DNA from 3 places in the Micromonospora humida genome. Region 1 is predicted to be linked to each of the others. Evidence: riboswitches for the same ligand, from Rfam matches in the RefSeq annotation. Region 1 holds a riboswitch; each other region holds the start of a gene.
What was found. A riboswitch is a leader RNA that binds a small molecule or an ion and turns the genes downstream of it on or off. The one in region 1 is predicted to bind cobalamin.
Positions count from the first base shown of each region.

Region 2: another riboswitch for cobalamin. It lies ahead of JQX11_RS03605 (peptidase); the one in region 1 lies ahead of cobN (cobaltochelatase subunit CobN).
Region 3: another riboswitch for cobalamin. It lies ahead of JQX11_RS03640 (acyl-CoA thioesterase); the one in region 1 lies ahead of cobN (cobaltochelatase subunit CobN).

Region 1 is NZ_JAFEUC010000001.1:127,161-133,033, forward strand. Features, by position in the region: gene cobN (cobaltochelatase subunit CobN) at 1-2,158, opposite strand, end outside; cobalamin riboswitch at 2,468-2,597, opposite strand; gene JQX11_RS00580 (hypothetical protein) at 3,192-3,527, opposite strand; gene JQX11_RS00585 (aldo/keto reductase) at 3,618-4,517, opposite strand; gene JQX11_RS00590 (MFS transporter) at 4,591-5,832, opposite strand.
Region 2 is NZ_JAFEUC010000001.1:877,572-883,444, forward strand. Features, by position in the region: gene metE (5-methyltetrahydropteroyltriglutamate--homocysteine S-methyltransferase) at 1-1,266, shown strand, start outside; gene JQX11_RS03600 (hypothetical protein) at 1,409-1,711, opposite strand; cobalamin riboswitch at 1,928-2,131, opposite strand; cobalamin riboswitch at 2,350-2,478, shown strand; gene JQX11_RS03605 (peptidase) at 2,581-3,624, shown strand; gene JQX11_RS03610 (SCO2322-related protein) at 3,621-4,142, shown strand; gene JQX11_RS03615 (prenyltransferase/squalene oxidase repeat-containing protein) at 4,502-5,873, shown strand, end outside.
Region 3 is NZ_JAFEUC010000001.1:885,957-891,829, reverse strand. Features, by position in the region: gene JQX11_RS03660 (hypothetical protein) at 1-379, opposite strand, end outside; gene JQX11_RS03655 (hypothetical protein) at 381-593, opposite strand; gene JQX11_RS03650 (YcnI family copper-binding membrane protein) at 752-1,471, opposite strand; gene JQX11_RS03645 (LysE family translocator) at 2,067-2,696, opposite strand; gene JQX11_RS03640 (acyl-CoA thioesterase) at 2,697-3,209, opposite strand; cobalamin riboswitch at 3,326-3,543, opposite strand; gene JQX11_RS03635 (ECF transporter S component) at 3,556-4,542, opposite strand; gene JQX11_RS03630 (ABC transporter ATP-binding protein) at 4,539-5,873, opposite strand, start outside.

The DNA of each region.
Region 1 (5,873 bases):
CGTAGCCGGCGGCGAGGGCCTGCCGCAGGCCGGGCAGCGCCCGGCTGCCGCCCCACACCTGCGGTGCGCGTAGCACGGCCAGGACGAGGTTGACCCGGGCCTCACCGGTGGGCACCCCGGCCAGGATGTGCAGCCCGTCGCGGATCTGCACGTCCTTGACCTCGCACAGGTAGCCGTCGAGGTGCAGCACGAAGTCGTCGAAGTCGTCGGCGGCGGGCATCGCCTCGGTGTGCAGGTCGTGGTGGAGTTCGGCGGCGCGCACCAACTCCCAGATCTGCCCCCGGACCACCGGCACCTTCGCCGGGTCGAGGGCCTGCACGGTGGCGTACTCGTCCAGCAGCTGTTCGAGTTTCGCCAGTTCGCCGTAGGTCTCGGCGCGGGCCATCGGGGGCACCAGGTGGTCGACCACGACGGCGTGCGCCCGCCGCTTGGCCTGGGTGCCCTCGCCGGGGTCGTTGACGATGAACGGGTAGACCAGCGGCAGGTCACCGAGGACGGCGTCGGGGGCGCAGTCGGCGGCCAGGCCGAGTCCCTTACCGGGCAGCCATTCCAGGGTGCCGTGTTTACCGAGGTGCACCACCGCGTCCGCGCCGAAGCCGCCGTCGGCGACCGGCGCAGCCAGCCACCGGTAGGCGGCCAGATAGTGATGGCTGGGTGGCAGGTCGGGGTCGTGGTAGATGGCGATCGGGTTCTCGCCGAAGCCGCGCGGCGGCTGGATCAGCAGGGTGACATTGCCGAACCGCAGCCCGGCCAGGACGATGTCCCCGTCGTCGGTGTAGAGCTGGCCGGGTGGCTCACCCCAGTGTTCCCGCATCCGGTCCCGCAGGTCGACCGGCACCTGGTCGAACCAGCGCCGGTAGGTGTCCCCCGGCACCCGGGCCTCGGCGGCGGCCAACTGTTCCGGGGTGAGCCACTCGACGTCGTGGCCCCCGGCGGCGATCAACGCGTGGATCAGCGCGTCCCCGTCGGTGGGGGGCGGCGCGTCGCCGAGGTGGTATCCGGCGTCGGCGAGGGCGGCGAGCAGCCGGACCGCCGAGGCGGGGGTGTCCAGGCCGACGGCGTTGCCGACCCGGGAGTGCTTCGTCGGGTAGGAGCTGAGCACGACCGCCACCCGCTTCGTGGCGTTGGGCAGGTGGCGCAGCCGGGCCTGCCGGACGGCGATCCCGGCGACCCGGGCGGCCCGCTCGGCGTCGGCGGCGTAGACCGACAGCCCGTCGGCGTCGATCCGCTTGAACGAGAACGGCACGGTGACGATCCGACCGTCGAACTCGGGGATGGCCACCTGCATGGCCGCGTCCAGCGGGGACAGCCCGGCGTCGCTGGCCGCCCACTGCTCCCGGGTGCTGGTCAGGCAGAGCGCCTGGATCACCGGCACGTCGAGGGCGGCGAGCGCGCCGACGTCCCAGGCGTCCTCGTCGCCCCCGCCGGAGGCGTCGGCGGCGACCGTCCCCCCGGCGGCGAGGACGGTGACGACGAGCGCGTCGCAGCGGGCGAAGAGGTCCAGCGGCCCGTCGCCGGGGGTGAGCCCGCGCAGCGATCCGCAGAAGATCGGCAGCGGTTCGCCGCCGGCCGCGTCGACCGCGTCGGCCAGGGTCTGCACGAAACCGGTGTTGCCGGCCAGCGCGTGCGCCCGGTAGAACACGATCCCCACCGTGGGCCGCCCGCCGCCGTCCTGCCGCCCGGCCGGTCCGGCCACCGGGTCCGCCCCGTCGACCGGGGTGGACGGGCGGTGGTGGTCGAGGATGCCGTAGGGCGGGGTGGGGGTGGGCGGGTCGAAGCCCTCACCGGTGAGCAGGACGGTGTCGGAGAGGAACCGGGCGAGCTGGGCGAGGTTGTCCGCGCCCCCTTCGACCAGGTAGGACAGCGCTTCGGTGGCCACCCCGGAGGCCACCGTGGAGGCCGCCATCAGCTCCGCGTCGGGCACCGCCTCGCCGCCGAGCACGATCGTGGGGACGCCGGAGCCGAGCACCGCCGCGAGGCCGTCCGGCCACGCCTGCCGCCCGCCGAGCAGCCGTACGACGGCCAGGTCGACACCGTCGAGCAGGGCCGGCACGGCGGCCACGTCGACCCGGGTGGGGTTGGCGAGACGGTAGTCGGCGGCGCTGGCGCGGGCGGCGAGCAGATCGGTGTCGGCGGTGGACAGCAGCAGGATGCGCACGTTCGGCTCCGGAGAGTGACGTCCGGCTCGACCACGGGGCCGGGCCGAGCGGGGCGGGAGGGACGCCGGTCAGCGGCGGCGGAGGTCCGACGTACCCCGCCGGCGGCGGGGCACCCGGACCGGCCGTCAGCGGTACGTGGCAGGCCGACCGCCCCGGCGACGGCCGGCGACGGTGGGAGAGGTGGGAGCGCGCGGCGGCGCGGGCTCGACGGTGATGCGGAAATCACCGACCGTGATCGGGTCGGCAGTGACGCTGTGCGTCATCGGGTCCTCCTCGGGTGTCCACGCCCTGGGGTTCTCCGACGGCCGAAGTATCCTGGCTCCCGGATCGACGCTCACCCCCGGCCTTCCAACCGTGCACGCACGGTCGTGACCCACGAGGGGGGATCGCTCCCCGGTGACAGTGGCGGGACCGCGTCGGAATCGCACCGACTTCCTTCACTGCCGTCAGGCCGCGAATGCTGCCACACTCCTCACCCCGAGGTCAACGGCGGCCACCGGCCCCGCGACGGCGCGGAACTGGGCGGCACGGAGCTGATCCGGGCGGCACGGCCCTGGTCGGTCGGGACACCTCTCTCGCACGCTGTCGAGCTGATGATGTCAACGACTCGGGACCGGCACGGCCGACCTGACCGGACGGTTGGCGCGCCGGGTAGGGCCCCCCGACACGCCGGGGCCGGGGCAGCCTGAGGGCGGCGGCCCCGGCCCGGTGCCGCGGGGCCGCCCCCTCCGGTGCCGCAGGCCCTCCGGTCACAGGCCCATCCGGTGCCGCGCCACCCCGGCCACCCCCGACCTGGCGGTACGGGTCGTCCCACCCGGCGGGGCCGATCCGTCGCCGTCATCAGCTCGAAAGGGCCCGCGACGACATACCCCCACACCCCTGCCCCGCAGTGGCAGGCGACCGGGGCGGCCGGCGGTCGCACCCGCCGCCGTGGCCGCACCCCCACGGACCCACATCCCACGGACCCACATCCCACGGGCCGACATCCCACGGGGGCCACCACCCCGCCACGCCGCACGCGCGGCTGCGGGGTCAGCGGAGGCGACGCTCGGGGTGGGCCCGGTTCCAGGCCCGCATCCGCTCCGGGTATCCGGTCTTCGCCGCCTCGTAGAGGGGCACCGCGTGCCGGTGGGCCAGCTTCGCCGCCGTACGTGGGGAGCCGGTACGGCGGCGGATCCACTCCCCGTCGTGCGCGATCGCCACCACCGTGGTGTCGGTGGCGGTCGTCTCGGGTTCGAGATAGAACTCCACCCCCCGGTGGGCGGCCACGAAGTCCGCCAGCGCGGTCAGGTCGTCCCGGGTGGCCTCCCGGTCGAGCTTCGTCGGGATGCCCTCGTCAGCCCGGGTCCGTCGGCTGAACCAGCCCATCTGCCCGTCCTCTCCTCGGCGTCCCTCCAGTGGAGCACCCCCACCTGGAAGGGCGCTGCGAACCCGGTGACAGCCGGCTGAGCGGCCCGTTCACCGCCGGTCGAGGGCGGCCAGTTCGTCGGGGGTGAGTCGCAGCGCGGCGGCCGCGACGTTCTCGGCGAGGTGGGCCGGGTCACCGGTGCCGGGGATGGCCAGTACGTGCGGGCCCTGGTGCAGCGTCCAGGCGAGGCGTACCTGCTGCGGGGTGGCGTCGTGGGCGCGGGCGACGGCGTGTACGGCCGCGCCGTGGTCGGTGCGGGCCCCGCCTTCGCGGTTGCCGCCGGTCAGGGAGAAGAACGGCACGTAGGCGATACCCCGGGCACCACACTCGCGGACCATGGCGTCCTGGTCGCCGCGGTTGTCCAGCGCGTAGTTGTTCTGCACGCAGACCACCGGGGCGATGGTCTGCGCCTCGTCGAGGTGGTCGAGGCGGACGTTGGACAGACCCAGGTGCCGGATCAGGCCGGCGTCGCGCAGCTCGGCCAGCGCGCCGAAGCGTTCGGCCACGGAGTCCGGCGCGGGCCGCTTGACGATCCGCAGGTTGACCAGGTCGAGGTGGTCGCGGCCGAGCCGGCGCAGGTTCTCCTCCACCTGGGCGCGCAGCTGCGCCGGGCTGGCCTCCTCGTGCAGGCCGGTCGTCGGGTCGTCCCGGAAGCCGACCTTGGTGGCGACGACCAGCCCTTCCGGGTACGGGGCGAGCGCGGCGCGGATCAGTTCGGTGGCGTACCTGGCGGGGCCGGTGCCGACCTTCAGGGTGCCGCCCGGCGAGACGTAGAACGCGGCGGTGTCGATGTGGTCGACCCCCAGTTCGACGGCCCGGCGCAGGACGCGCAGCGCCCGGTCCCGGTCGGGGTGGGCGGTGATCCGCATCGAGCCGAAGCCCATCCGGTGCACGGTGCGGTCACCCAGGGTCCAGCGGCCCGCCGCTGCGGCGGTGATCTCGGTTGGCATCCGGCGACCCTAGCCAGCGGCGGTGGCCCGGCGTAACGGCCGCGCACCCGATACCGGCCGGGGCCGACGACTGTTAGATTTTCTGTATCGGGCCGGCGGGTGTCTGCGGCGCGGCACCGGCCGGCGGACGGGTCGCCGGCACCAGGGCCAGGGTCGGAATCAGCAGCACCGGCACCACCAGCAGGGCGTGCAGGATGCCGACGTGGTCGCCGAGCAGACCCAGCAGCGGCGGGCTGGCCAGGAACGACGTGTAGCCGAGCACCGCGACGACGCTGACCCGGGCGGGGGCGCGTTCCTCGTCGTCGGCGGCGGCGCTCATCCCGACCGGGAAGCCGAGCGATGCGCCGAGTCCCCAGAGGACCACCCCGACGACGGCGAGCGGCCCGGAGCCGGCCAGCACCGCCAGCAGGGAGCCGGCGGCGGCCAGCAGGATCGTGCCGATCAGCACCGGTACCCGGCCCCAGCGGTCGATGGCCACGGTGCCGGCGGTCCGGCCGATGGTCATGCCGGCGACGAAGACCCCGAAGACGGCGGCCCCGGCGGCCTCGCTGACCCCGTAGCCGTCGACGAAGGCGACCGCCAGCCAGTCGTTGGCGCTGCCCTCGGTGAACGCCATCACCAGCACCAGCGCGCCGATGAGCAGGGTGCGCGGCTCCCGCCAGGCCGCGAGCAGACCACCCCGGCGGGCCGACGCGGCACCGTCGGCGGTGGAGGCGGGCAGGGCGGGCAGGAAGTTCCGCGCCCCGAGCAGGGTGCCGCCGAGCACCACCGCCGCCAGCACCGCCAGGTGCACGGTGATCGGCACCGCGAGCCGGGCCGCGCCCGCGCCGAGCCCGGCGCCGGCCACCGAGCCGAGGCTCCAAGCGGCGTGGAAGCGGGGCAGGATGGTGCGACCGAGCCGTTTCTCCACCGCCGCGCCCTCGACGTTCATGCCCACGTCGCAGGTGCCGGAGCCGTAGCCGAGGGCGAACAGGCCGACCGCGACGCCGGGCAGCGAGCCGAGCGGGGTGGCGATGCCCACCCCGGCCAGGCCGACCGCCACCAGCACGGTCGAGGCGACGACGGTGCGGGCCGGGCCGAGCCGCTGGGTCACCAGGCCGGCGGTGGTCAGCGCCAGCACCGCGCCCCCGGACATGGCCAGCAGCAGCAGTCCGAGCCGGCCGGCGCTGAGGCCGAGCGCGTCGCGGACCGCCGGGACCCGGGAGAACCAGGTCGCCACGGCGAGGCCGTTGAGGGCGAAGACCACCGCGACTCCGGTACGGGCGGCCCGTACCACCGGGGGTGGGACGGCTCGGTCATCGGTGGCGGTGTTCACGGCGCGCGGTCCTCTTCCCCTGGCGTGGCCCTTCCGGCCCG
Region 2 (5,873 bases), 750 kb from region 1:
CTGCACGTGCCGGTCGATCTGTCGGCCGAGACCTCCCTCGACCCGGAGTTGTCCGCGCGGCTCGCGTTCGCCCGGCAGAAGGTCGACGAGGTGGTCCTGCTCGGGCGTGCGCTGCGCGACGGCACCACCAGCCTGCCGGCCCCGTTGCCGCCCGCCCCGCCGGCGTGGCGGCACGACGACGTGCGCGGCCGGTTGGCGGCGCTGCGCCCCACCGACCGGCACCGTGGCGACTACGCCGGGCGGGCCGCCCGCCAGCAGGAACGGCTGGGGCTGCCGGACCTGCCGACCACCACGATCGGTTCGTTCCCGCAGACCGCCGAGCTGCGCCGGGCCCGTGCCGCGCACCGCGCCGGCACCCTCGACGACGCCGGCTACACGCAGCGAATGCGCGCCGAGGTGGAGCAGGTCATCCGGTTGCAGGAGCGGCTGGGCCTGGATGTGCTGGTGCACGGTGAGCCGGAACGCAACGACATGGTCCAGTACTTCGGCGAACAACTCGACGGTTTCGCCGCCACCACGCACGGCTGGGTGCAGTCCTACGGGTCCCGTTGCGTCCGCCCGCCGATCATCCACGGCGACGTGGCCCGCCGGGCACCGATGACCGTCGCGTGGTCCACCTATGCCCAGTCGCTGACCGACCGTCCGGTCAAGGGCATGCTCACCGGGCCGGTCACCATCCTGGCCTGGTCGTTCGTCCGGACCGACCAGCCATTGGCCGACACCGCCGACCAGGTGGCGCTCGCGCTGCGCGACGAGTGCCGCGACCTGGAGGCCGCCGGTATCCGGATCATTCAGGTCGACGAGCCTGCCCTGCGGGAGACCCTGCCGTTACGTCGGGCCGACCAGAAGGTGTACCTGGACTGGGCGGTCGGCGCGTTCCGGCTGGCCACCGGCGGCGTCGCCGACGACACCCAGATACACACCCACCTGTGCTACAGCGAGTTCGGTGAGGTGATCACCGCCATCGACGCGCTCGACGCGGACGTCACCAGCATCGAGGCGTCGCGTTCGAAGATGGAGATCCTCGACGACCTTGCCGCGATCGGCTATCGCCGGGGGGTCGGCCCCGGGGTGTGGGACATCCACTCGCCCCGCGTCCCACCGCACCACGAGGTGGTCGACGCGCTCCGTCGGGCCGTTGCGGCCGTGCCCGCCCGACGGCTGTGGGTCAACCCGGACTGTGGTCTGAAGACCCGCACCTATGCCGAGGTCGAGGCGTCCCTCCGACACCTCGTCGCGGCTGCCGCCGAGGTCCGCGCGAGCTGAACGGGCCGGTCCGGGCGGACTCCCCCTGGGGTCCGCCCGGAGCGGATGAGTCGTTCGCGCGAACCCCATGCCCGGCAGGATCGGGCGGCCCAGGATGATGCCGTCGCGTGCCGGGCGGCGTCCGGGTGGGTGTCGCGGTGGTTCATGGCGTCGGTGTGGGCGAGCCCTGCGGTCGCGGGATCCGCTGGGCATCTAGCAGGTCACGGATCCGGCTGTCGGCGTCGCGGTGGGTCGCACAGCACTGCGGCGTCGAGTCGACGATGCGCCGGATGTCGGCCAGCAGTGTGCTCAGGGTGTTCACCTGGTCGGTCAGGCTGCGGTTTCGCGCTTCGCGTGCGCCGAGTTGCCGTCGCGTGGAGGCGAGACGTTCGTAGTCCGCTGCCGGGAGGACGACGACATCTTCGTCATCGATTCTGATGCGACGTGGTGCGGCGGGCCTAGTCACTGGCCGTTCCGTTCGGCTGGCATGCCGACGGTGCCGGGGGTCACGGCACCGTACGTTGACGGACGGGGTCGTTGTGCTGGTGGCGCTTGCATCGGGGTCTCCTTGTGCCGAGTCGTCGAACTCGGCTGGGAGCGGTGCGGTCGCAGGCAGCACCGGATGTCGTGCTGTCGGCGATGGTCGACCCGCCCTCGAAGGTCGCCGAGCTCTCCGCGTGCGGGTGCACGTGGGCAGCGGGCAGGTCTTCGGACTCGTGGGCGTCGTGCTCAGGCCTACCGGCCGTCGCTTCCCAGGCCGTGCGGGCCCAGTGCTGATGACGGCGGTCGTTCCCACTCACCGCTGCGGGGCAGTCCCGGTCTCGCACCGGGTTCCCTCTTGCGCCGCCACGTGGTGGCGTGGCGGACCGACTGCGGTGTCACGATATCGCGTCGGGTCCCGATGCGGCGGTGCTTCGGGCCGCGGCGTTGCGCACCGGGGGCGATGCGGTGAGTCAATGTGCCGGTGCTGACCGCATTCGTGTCGGCTGGTGGGGGTACGGCGCTTGTCGTCCGTAGAGGACGCCGCAACGCCGGTTATCACCAAGCGTGTTCGCGCGATGGCGCATTGACATCCACTGTCGAGGGCGATCAGACTGTCGCGACAACTCCATCAACGTGTGTGCGTGGGGGAAGTCCGGTCGAAGTCCGGCGCTGGCCCGCAACGGTAGGTCGTCGAGGTGGCAGACACCCCTGACGGCGAGCCCGAATACCCGCCGCACGCGTGGTTTTCCGTTCCCCACCCGTCGTGGCCCACGGGTCGGAGGCCGGTCGATCCTGCCTGCCGGTGGCGATCGTCCGGGTTCTGACGACCGCCGGGCCGGAAAGGCGCTTCCGATGGTCGTCCGCCTGAGCCGGCACCGCCTGCTCGCCCTGTTCTGCGGCGTACTCGCCGCTCTCACCCTCGCCACACCTGCGACCGCCGCACCCGCGCACCCCGGCGTCGACCGGGCCGGGGCCGCCGCCGGCTGGCTCGCGCGGCAACTCGTCGACGGTGAACGATTCGAGGTGGTCTTCGACGGCGTCGCCTACCCCGACCAGGGGTTGACCCTCGACACGGTGTTCGCCTTCGCCGCCGCCGGTGTCGCCGACGACTTCGGCGCGCAGGCACTGGACTGGGTCACCCGACCGGACATCCGCGACGGTTACGTCGGTGACGGCGGCACCGAGGCGTACGCCGGTGCGACCGCGAAGCTCGCCCTCGCCGTGCAGGTTCGCGGGGGCGACCCGACCGACGTCGGCGGTGTCGACCTGATCGCCCGGTTGCGGGGCCTGGAATCGCCCAGTGGCCGGTTCACCGACCGGTCCGCGTACGGCAACTACAGCAATGCGTTCAGCCAGTCCTTCGCGATCCTCGCCCTGGACCGCACGGCGCACGGTGTGCCCGCGACCGCCGCCATCTGGCTGGCCGGGACCCGCTGCCCGGACGGCGGATACCCGCTGCTGCCCGCTCAGCCGGTGTGTACCTCCGATGTGGACGCCACCGCACTGGCGGTGCAGGCGCTCCAGGCGGCGGGCCGCCCAGCCGACGCTGCCGCCGGGCTGCACTGGCTGGTGTCGGTGCAGGGCGCCAACGGCAGCTTCGCCGACTCGTCGGGCGTCCCGAACGCCAACAGCACCGGGCTCGCCGCGCAGGCGCTGCGCGCCGGCCACCGGCCGTTGGCCTGGTTGCGGGCACGGGCGTACCTGGTCGGCCTGCAGGTGGGTTGCGGCGCAGCGCCGGCCGACCGGGGCGCGGTCGACTTCGACGGCGGCACCTTCGACCCGGCCACCGCCACCCGCGCCACCGGCCAGGCCGTCCTGGGCCTGACCGGCGACGGCTACGCCACGCTCTCCGCTGCGGCCGCCGGTTCCGGCGCACCGGTCCTCACCTGTCCATGACCTGTCGCGCCGACCTGAACCCGGGAGGACACGTGTTCCGTCTCCAATCCATCGTCCGCGTGCGGCTGGCCGGGCTGGTGGCCGCTGCCGTCGCCGCCGTCGCCCTGACCGCCGTGGAGCCCGCGCCGCAGGCGGCGCACGCCGCCGCCTGCACCGGCACCACAGGGGTCACCGTCGTGGTCGACTTCGCCGCGCTCGGCGGGGGCGTGCAGGTCGCGTGTGCCCTGGGCGACCCGGCCACCGGGGTGGCCGCCCTGCAGGGGGCCGGTTTCACGGTGACCGGCACCTCGCGCTGGGGTCTGGCGTTCGTCTGCCGGATCAACGGCAAGCCCACCTCCGCGACCGAGCCGTGTGTCAACACGCCGCCGGCGACCGCCTACTGGTCGTACTGGCATGCCCCGGCGGGCGGGTCGTGGTCCTACAGTTCCTCGGGCGCGAGCAGCTACAACCCGGCTCCGGGCAGTGTCGAGGGCTGGTCGTTCGGGGCGGGCGCAGCGCCGAGCATCGCTGTTCCCTGATCCTGACGGCATCCCTGCTGTGACCGGCGCGTCGGCTGTCGGCGGCCGCCCTGGCGTCCTGCGACGCCAGGGCGGTACCGTGTCGGCATCCGGTGCGCCGGGTACACAACTGCATACGTCCCGTGTGGGGGGAAGCCGGTAGAAGCCGGCGCTGACCCGCAACCGTGAGCGAGGGGTCCTCTCGCGAGCCGGAATGCCCCGCCCGGGACGAGCGGCTTCCACTGTCGAGGTCTACAGGGTGAGGTCCGGGCTGCCGTCGACGGTCCGTTCACCCCGCTCACCGCAGCATGCGGAGCGGGGTGACGTGCCCGGGGGTGTGTTCCGGAGGCCTCACCGACCGCTCTGCGAAAGGCAATCCCATGCTTTTGTCCCGGCGTCTCGCCACCGGCCTCAGCGCGATCGTGGCGACGACCGTCGTCACGGCCGCGGTGCCCCTGGCCGGGGTGGCCGCACCCGCCCCGGCTGATGCCGCCGCCGCGCGTGACGCCACCTCGTGGTTGGCCGGTGAGTTCACCGACGGCACGCTGCCTGGGCCGTTCGGTGGTCAGGACTGGGGTCTGACCATCGACGGCATCATCGCGATGTCCGCCACCAGCGGGTCCGCGCCGACGCGTCAGGCGGCGACCGGGCAGGTCGCGGCGCACGTCCGGTCCTACAACAGCTACGACGACTGGGGCATCGAGGGGTTCACCGACGGCGGGGCGACCGCGAAGCTGCTCTACGTCGCGTCCGCCGCCGGCGCCGACCCCACCGACTTCGGCGGGTACGACCTGCGGGCGGTGACGCTGTCCCTGCTGGCCGGGGCGGACGCCGGTCACCAGCGGGGACGGATCACCAGTCGCACCACGGCCGACAGTGGACCGGACGCCAGCAACACCTTCGACCAGTCCTTCGCGGTGCTGGGTCTGGCCCGCAGCGGTGACCTGCCGCAGGACACCGTCGACTTCCTCGTCCGGCAGCAGTGCGCCGCCGGCGGCTTCCGGCTCTACCCGGACACCGCGGACGGCCCGTCGCCGTCCTGCGACGAGCAGCCGGGCGCGACCCTCGACGTCGATTCCACGGCGATGGCCGTGCAGGCGTTGCTGGCTGCCGCTGACTCCGGTGCCGCCGGCGCTTCCGACGCCGCCCGCCGGGGCGCGGACTGGTTGGCGGGTCAGCAGCACGCCGACGGTTCGTTCGGCGGTTCCGGCCCGACCACCGGCGCGAACTCCAACAGCACCGGGCTGGCCGGGCAGGCGCTCGCCGCTGCCGGCCGGGACAGCCAGGCTGCACGGGCCGCACACGCTGTGACGCAGTTGCAGCTCACGGCGGCGAACGGTGGTGCTGCCGTCGGCGACGCGGGCGCGATAGCCTACCACGCCGAATCGTTCACCGGCGCTGTCTCGACGGGGATCGCGGACACCGACCGGGACCAGTGGCGCAGGGCCACCGCGCAGGCCCTGCTCGGGCTCGCCCAGGTGCCGCTGGGCCGCATCGGTCTCGACCTGCCGCCGACGTCGCCGACGCCCACGCCGACCGGCACCGCGACTCCCACACCGACCATGTCCCCCACCCCGACGGTCGCACCGACACCGACGGTGACCGGCACGGCCGGGCCGAGCCCGAGCGCCACCGGCAGCCCGGCGACGCCCTCCCCCACCATGTCACCGACCGGCACCGCCGCACCGAGCACCACCCCGGCGGCTCCCGCGCTGCCCGGCCTCCCCACCACCGGTGCGGCGATCATCGGGT
Region 3 (5,873 bases), 760 kb from region 1:
CGGCGGTCCCGTCATCGAGCCAGAGCCGGCAGACTCCCGCCACATCGCCGGCAACGTACGTGCCGTACGGCGCGCGGACGAAGGTGAGGTAGCTGCCGGGGAGTCGGGCCAGCGCGCCGAACGCATGACGCCGCACGGCCTGATTGGCCTGCTCAGTGAGCAGCCGTGGCGACAGGGGACAGGGACCGAGCAGGACCATCCGGAAGCCCGGAACGTCGATCTGGTGAAAAGCCCGCTGCGGCCACCAGCCGGTGAGCCAGGGCCTGCCGGAGATCGGATCGAGTACAGTCCGGCGGGGACCTGGCGACCGGCTGTCGGCGGTGTCCGAGGGGCGGTGGCTCATCACCCAGCATCGGGTGCCGGGGATGTCGGAGGTCAATCTAGGCGGAGGCCACGTCGTCCAGCGCGCCCGAGCGGGCGAGTCCGACGATGTCGCTGAGCTGGCCGCCGCTGAGTCGGATCGCGTTACCGAAATCATCGGTGATGACGACCCGCTGCTCGGCGGGCGCTGCGGGGTCGATGTACAGCTCCGGGCATCCACAGTTGCAGTTGCCGCACAAGGTGAGCACATGAACCAGGCCGTCGGCTGCCATATGGGCCTCCATTCGTCGGACGTCGCTGTTCACGTTAGAACGGGTCTGTGCATTCCCGCCGTGACCGCTTTATGTTTGTCAGCGGGCGACTATTCATCACAAGGTGGGAACCCGATGCCGGCGGCATCCGACTACCTCCGAATGTGTAGGTGGTCGGGCTACCGACGTGGCTTACCGAGGGTCCGGTTGAGCAGACCTAAAAGCAACGCCGCCGCACCGAGGACGACACCGGCCACGGCGACGGCCAACGCGACTCCGGCCGGGCGGTCGCCGACGGCCGTCGGTGGGGCCGCAGTGATCGGCATCCCGTGTTCATCGACACCGCTGGCCGCCGCCTCGGTCAGGCGCAGGACAATGGCGGGGTTTTCCGGCTCGGGCCCGCCCGCCTGGGGTTCCTCGATCCATCGGGAGATGACGCCGTCGGCGTACGTCTGGAGCGCCTTGAACACGATGCGGTCGCCGGTGGTGGGCAACGGGCCCACGGAGACACTGAACTCCTGGAACTGGTTGCCGTCGATGGCGTCCTCGGCGGTTGCCGCCGTCCAGGTCACCGAGGTGATCGCCTCGGTCACCGTTGCCGAGCCGACCTTGACCGGCGCGGTGAGTGGGCCGTCCTCGACGGTAGCCCGCCACCCGGCCAGCTTGTGAACCGCAGCCGAGGTGATGGGCGTGGCCTCGGGCATCACGATGCGCACGCTCGTCGTCGCCGCTTCGGCGCGCTCGTTGGGCACCCGGAACGTCAGGGTGGTGAATCCACCTGGCGCGGCCTGGGCGGGGCTTACCGAGACGTGCGCCTGCGCCGGGCCGACCGGCGCGATCCCGACCGCCGCTCCCGCGAGCAACGCCAGGGCGATCCGTCCCGGTACATGCTGTCGCATCGTTCATCTCCTCCTGCTGGGCGTGCCTTCGCTGGCCTTCAGCGGCTATCGCACGATGTTCATCATGGTGGGGAGGCCGTCGGGTGGCGTGTGGGGGTGTGCCAGGCGATGTGGCCGTCCGGTCGCACCAGAAGGCCACCGGTGTCGTGCAGGCCGCACTGGTCGAGGAAGACCGTTCGCGCAGATGGCGACATCACGGTTGAGGTGGTGGACGGTCAGTGGAAACCCGACCTTCTGCTGCTCGGCCGCAGTCGAGGCCCAGGCCGCGTCGGGCCGGCGAGCAGGATGAAACCGTCGCCTGCGACCAGGTCGAGGGTGGACCGGGTCTGTTCCGGGTCGAGCCAGACGTGGGGGAGACGGTGGCCCGGCCGGCCGGTGGGGACGTAGTCGGCCACCGGATCCCCGGCAGGCGGGGCCGTGCCATCGGCGATGACGGCGGCGGAGGTGTAGTGGTGGCGAACACCGCCGGTCAACCACGGCCGGCTGCGGCCTGACAGCGGGGTCCCCGTGTCGCCCGACGGGCATGGGGACCCCGCGCAGCGCCGGCCGGGCCACGGCGGGCCGCCGATCCGGGGCCAGCCGTGGGACAGCGCGGTCATCCGCTGGTGGCCAGGCGGACACCCAGGGCGATGAAGGCCACCGCGCAGATCCGGCTGATCCGCCGCGACCACCGACCGTCGGTCACCCGGCCGGCGAACCTGCCCGCCCCGGCGCCGAGAGTGACATCGACGGTGAGTTGTATCGCGACGAAGATCGCACCGAGGAGCACCAACTGTGCCGTGACGTTACCGGTCGCCGGGCTGACGAACTGCGGCAGGAAAGCCACGCTGAACAGGATCATCTTGGGGTTGAGGAGATTGGTCACCAACCCGCGGAGGAATGCCCCGCCACCGCGGCTGTTCCGCTCCGCCGTGGTGGCGGCCGTCGCCCTGCCGTCGCGTAGGGCCCGAATCCCGAGGAAGATCAGATAGGCCGCCCCGGCCCAGCGGATCGCGGCGAACAACACCGGCGAGGCGGAGACCACGGCGGCGAGGCCACCGACCACCGCCGCCACATGTACCGCCTCCCCGGCCGCGACCCCGAGCGCGGCGACCGCGCCGGCCCGGGTGCCGTAGCGGGTGGCGTTGGCCAGGACGAACATCATGTCCGGCCCGGGAGTGATCATGAGGACGGCGATGGCGGCAAGGTAGCCGGCCAGGGTGGCCGCGGACAGTCCGAGCACCACTCAGCCCTCCTCTGCGCCGTCGAGCAACGCCCGCCGGAGAGCGAGCCGGTGCTCCCGCCGGATTTGCGCCTCCCGGTAACGACGCCGGTCACCATCGGTCTCCGGCAACAGTGGCGGTACAGCGCGCGGTTGACCGTCGTCGTCGACGGCGACCATCACCAGGTGGGCGGTGGCCACGTCGACCGGCGGCACCGCCCGGTCCCAACGGTCCGCGCTGACCTTGACGGCGACCTCCATCGAGCTGCGGCCGGCCCAGGTGATCCGGGCGTCGACGTGCACGACGTCGCCGACGCGTACGGCCCGCAGGAAGGCGGTCTCGTCGATGGCGGCGGTGACCGCCGGCCCGTCGGAGTGTCGGGCGGCGACCACTCCGGCGACGGAGTCGATGAGGTTGAGTATCCGACCGCCGTGGACGGTGCCCATCAGGTTGGTGTGGTGCTGGTCCATGATCTGCGACAGGGTCAGCCGTGACGCCGACGGGGGCCGGCCGGTGAGTGTGGTGCTCTCGTGCATGGTTCATCCGTCCTCGGGAAGCACACCGACCGACCAGCCGGCACGCACGTCGAGGACACGCCGCAGCGCATCACCCGCCCGACCCGCCCGCGAGGTCGACGGCAGCGCACCCACCTCGTGGATGCGCAGCGCGGGCAGGTCTTCGGACTCGTGGGCGTGATCCGGATCCCGGATCTCCTACTGGCCGTCGCTTCCCAGGCCGTGCGGCCCAGTGCTGATGACGGCGGTCGTTCCCACTCACCGCTGCGGGGCAGTCCCGGATTCCCACCGGGTTCCCTCTTACGACGCCCAGGCGTGACGAACGTCCGGGCGAACCAGCGCCACGAAGCAGCCTATCCGCGACCGGTCAGTCCGCCGGCCGCTGCGGGGCCTGATGTGACCCACCTCCCTGCCCGCCCTCCTCGGCGGTGGCGGGTGGCTCATCCAGCCCTCGGCGGGCAGGCGGGGCCACGCCTACGGCGGGACCCGGCACGTCCTGCGGTGCCGCCACCGGCGTTTCGGGTCGCGGCGTGGCCGTTGACGGTGCCGGCTGCGGCGCGGGCGCGGCGAAGGTGACCGGGGCGTCGAACGCGGCCCGCCGGGCGGCGCGCCGCAGGGCGGCCAGCACCGCCGGGCCGGCCAGCACGACCGCCACCGCCGTGGTGATCGCCCGCCCGGTGTCCCAACCGAACGTCGAGGTGACAGCCGTGAACACCGCGAAGCGGTGCAGATTGTCCAGCACCGGCGCACCGGCGACGTAGGAGAGTTGAGTGTCCGCGCCAAGGCTGAACGGCCAGAACCACAGGTTCATCAGTAGGCCGTAGCCGTAGGCGGCGAACGCACCGTAGCCGGCCAGGACAGCCACCTCGGCCCGGCCGCGTAACCGCGTAGGGAGCAGACCGGCACCGAGACCCACCCAGGAGGCGCACAGCATCTGGAACGGCAACCACGGACCCACCCCGGCGGTGAGCAGCGCGGAGGCGAACAGCGACGTCGAACCGAGGAGGAACCCGAAACCCGGCCCGAAGACCCGACCAGCGAGGACGAGCAGGAAGAACACGGTTTCGATGCCCGCGGTGCCGGCGCCCAGGGGACGCAGCGCGGCGTTGACCGCGGCGAGCACACCGAGCATGGCCAGGGCCTTGCTGTCGATGCCACCGGAGCTGAGTTCGGCCAGCACGAGCGCCACCAGCACCGGCAGCATGACGAGGAAGACCAGCGGGGCCTCACCCGTGCGAGCGGTGCTCTCGGGATGCGCGGGAATGAAGAACGGCCAGGTGAAGGTGGCCAACGCGGCGGCGGAGGCGAGGGCCAGCACCACGGCGGTGCGCGGCGCGATCCGCAGCACGCTCATGCCGGCTCCCGGGCCGGGCCCAGCACGGCGGTGACCTGCTCGACCGTCAGCCACGGCGCCGGGGCGAGCACCTTGGCCACCTGCGGGGCGAACGCCGGTGAGGCGAGCATGACCTCGGCCGTGGTGCCGTCGGCCACGATGTCCCCCTCGGCCATCACGACCACCCGGTCGGCGAGGGTCGCGACGAGCTCGACGTCGTGCGTCGCGACCATCACCGCCCGGCCGGCGGCGGCCAGCCCGCGAACCAGGGCGACGAACTGCCGCTTGGCGAGATAGTCCAGCCCTCGGGTCGGTTCGTCGAGCAGGACCACCGGTGGGGCGGCGGTGAGCTGCACGGCGAGCACGAGCGCCAACCGTTGCCCCTCGGACAGGTCACGGGGGTGCCGGTCGCCGGGCAGACCGGGGGCGAGCCGGTCGAGCAGGCTGCGGCAGGTGCCGGCCGCCGTGGCGGTCTCCCGGTCGGCCTGACGGCACTCGGCGTCCACCGTCTCCAGATAGAGCAGGTCTCCCGGGGTCTGCGGGACGAGTCCGACGTGCCGGCGGGCCTGACCGGCTGGCAGCTGCTTCGGGTCGACGGGGTCCCGCCCATCGCCGGCATCGACGGTGACGGTGCCCCGGTGGCGGGGACCGCTGCCCTGCACCGCCCAGAGCAGGCTCGACTTGCCGGACCCGTTGCGGCCCATCAACGCGACGACCCGGCCACGGTGCAGGTCGAGGTCGACGCCGGCCACGGCCACGGTGCCCGGATACCGCACGACGATCTTGCGGGCGGCCAGCACCGGGGTCGTGCCCGGAGCCGGCGGCGGGTCGGGAGGAGTCGTGTCGGCGAGCCGCTGGCGCAGGGCACCGGCCCGTCGGCGGGCGTCGCGGACCGACAGCGGCAGCGGCGTCCACCCGGCCAGCCGGCCCAGCTCGACCAGCGGCGGCGCGAGGTCGACGCCGGCCAGCACCGCCGCCGGTTCGCCGTCGACCACCCGGCCGTCGCCGGGCAGGTAGAGCAGCCGGTCGGCGTACTGCACGACCCGTTCCAGGCGGTGTTCGGCAAGCACCACGGTCACACCCAGGTCGTGCACCAGCCGGGTGACGGCGGCGAGGACGTCCTCGGCGGCTGTGGGGTCCAGGGCGGAGGTGGGTTCGTCGAGCACCAGCACCCGGGGGTGGGTGGTGAGGACCGCGCCGATCGCGACCCGCTGCTGCTGCCCACCCGACAGTGTCCGCAGCGGCCGGTGCCGCAGCTCGGCGATGCCGAGCAGATCAAGGGTCTCCTCCACCCGCTTACGCATCACCGCCGCAGGCAGGGCCAACTGCTCCATGCCGTACGCCAACTCTTC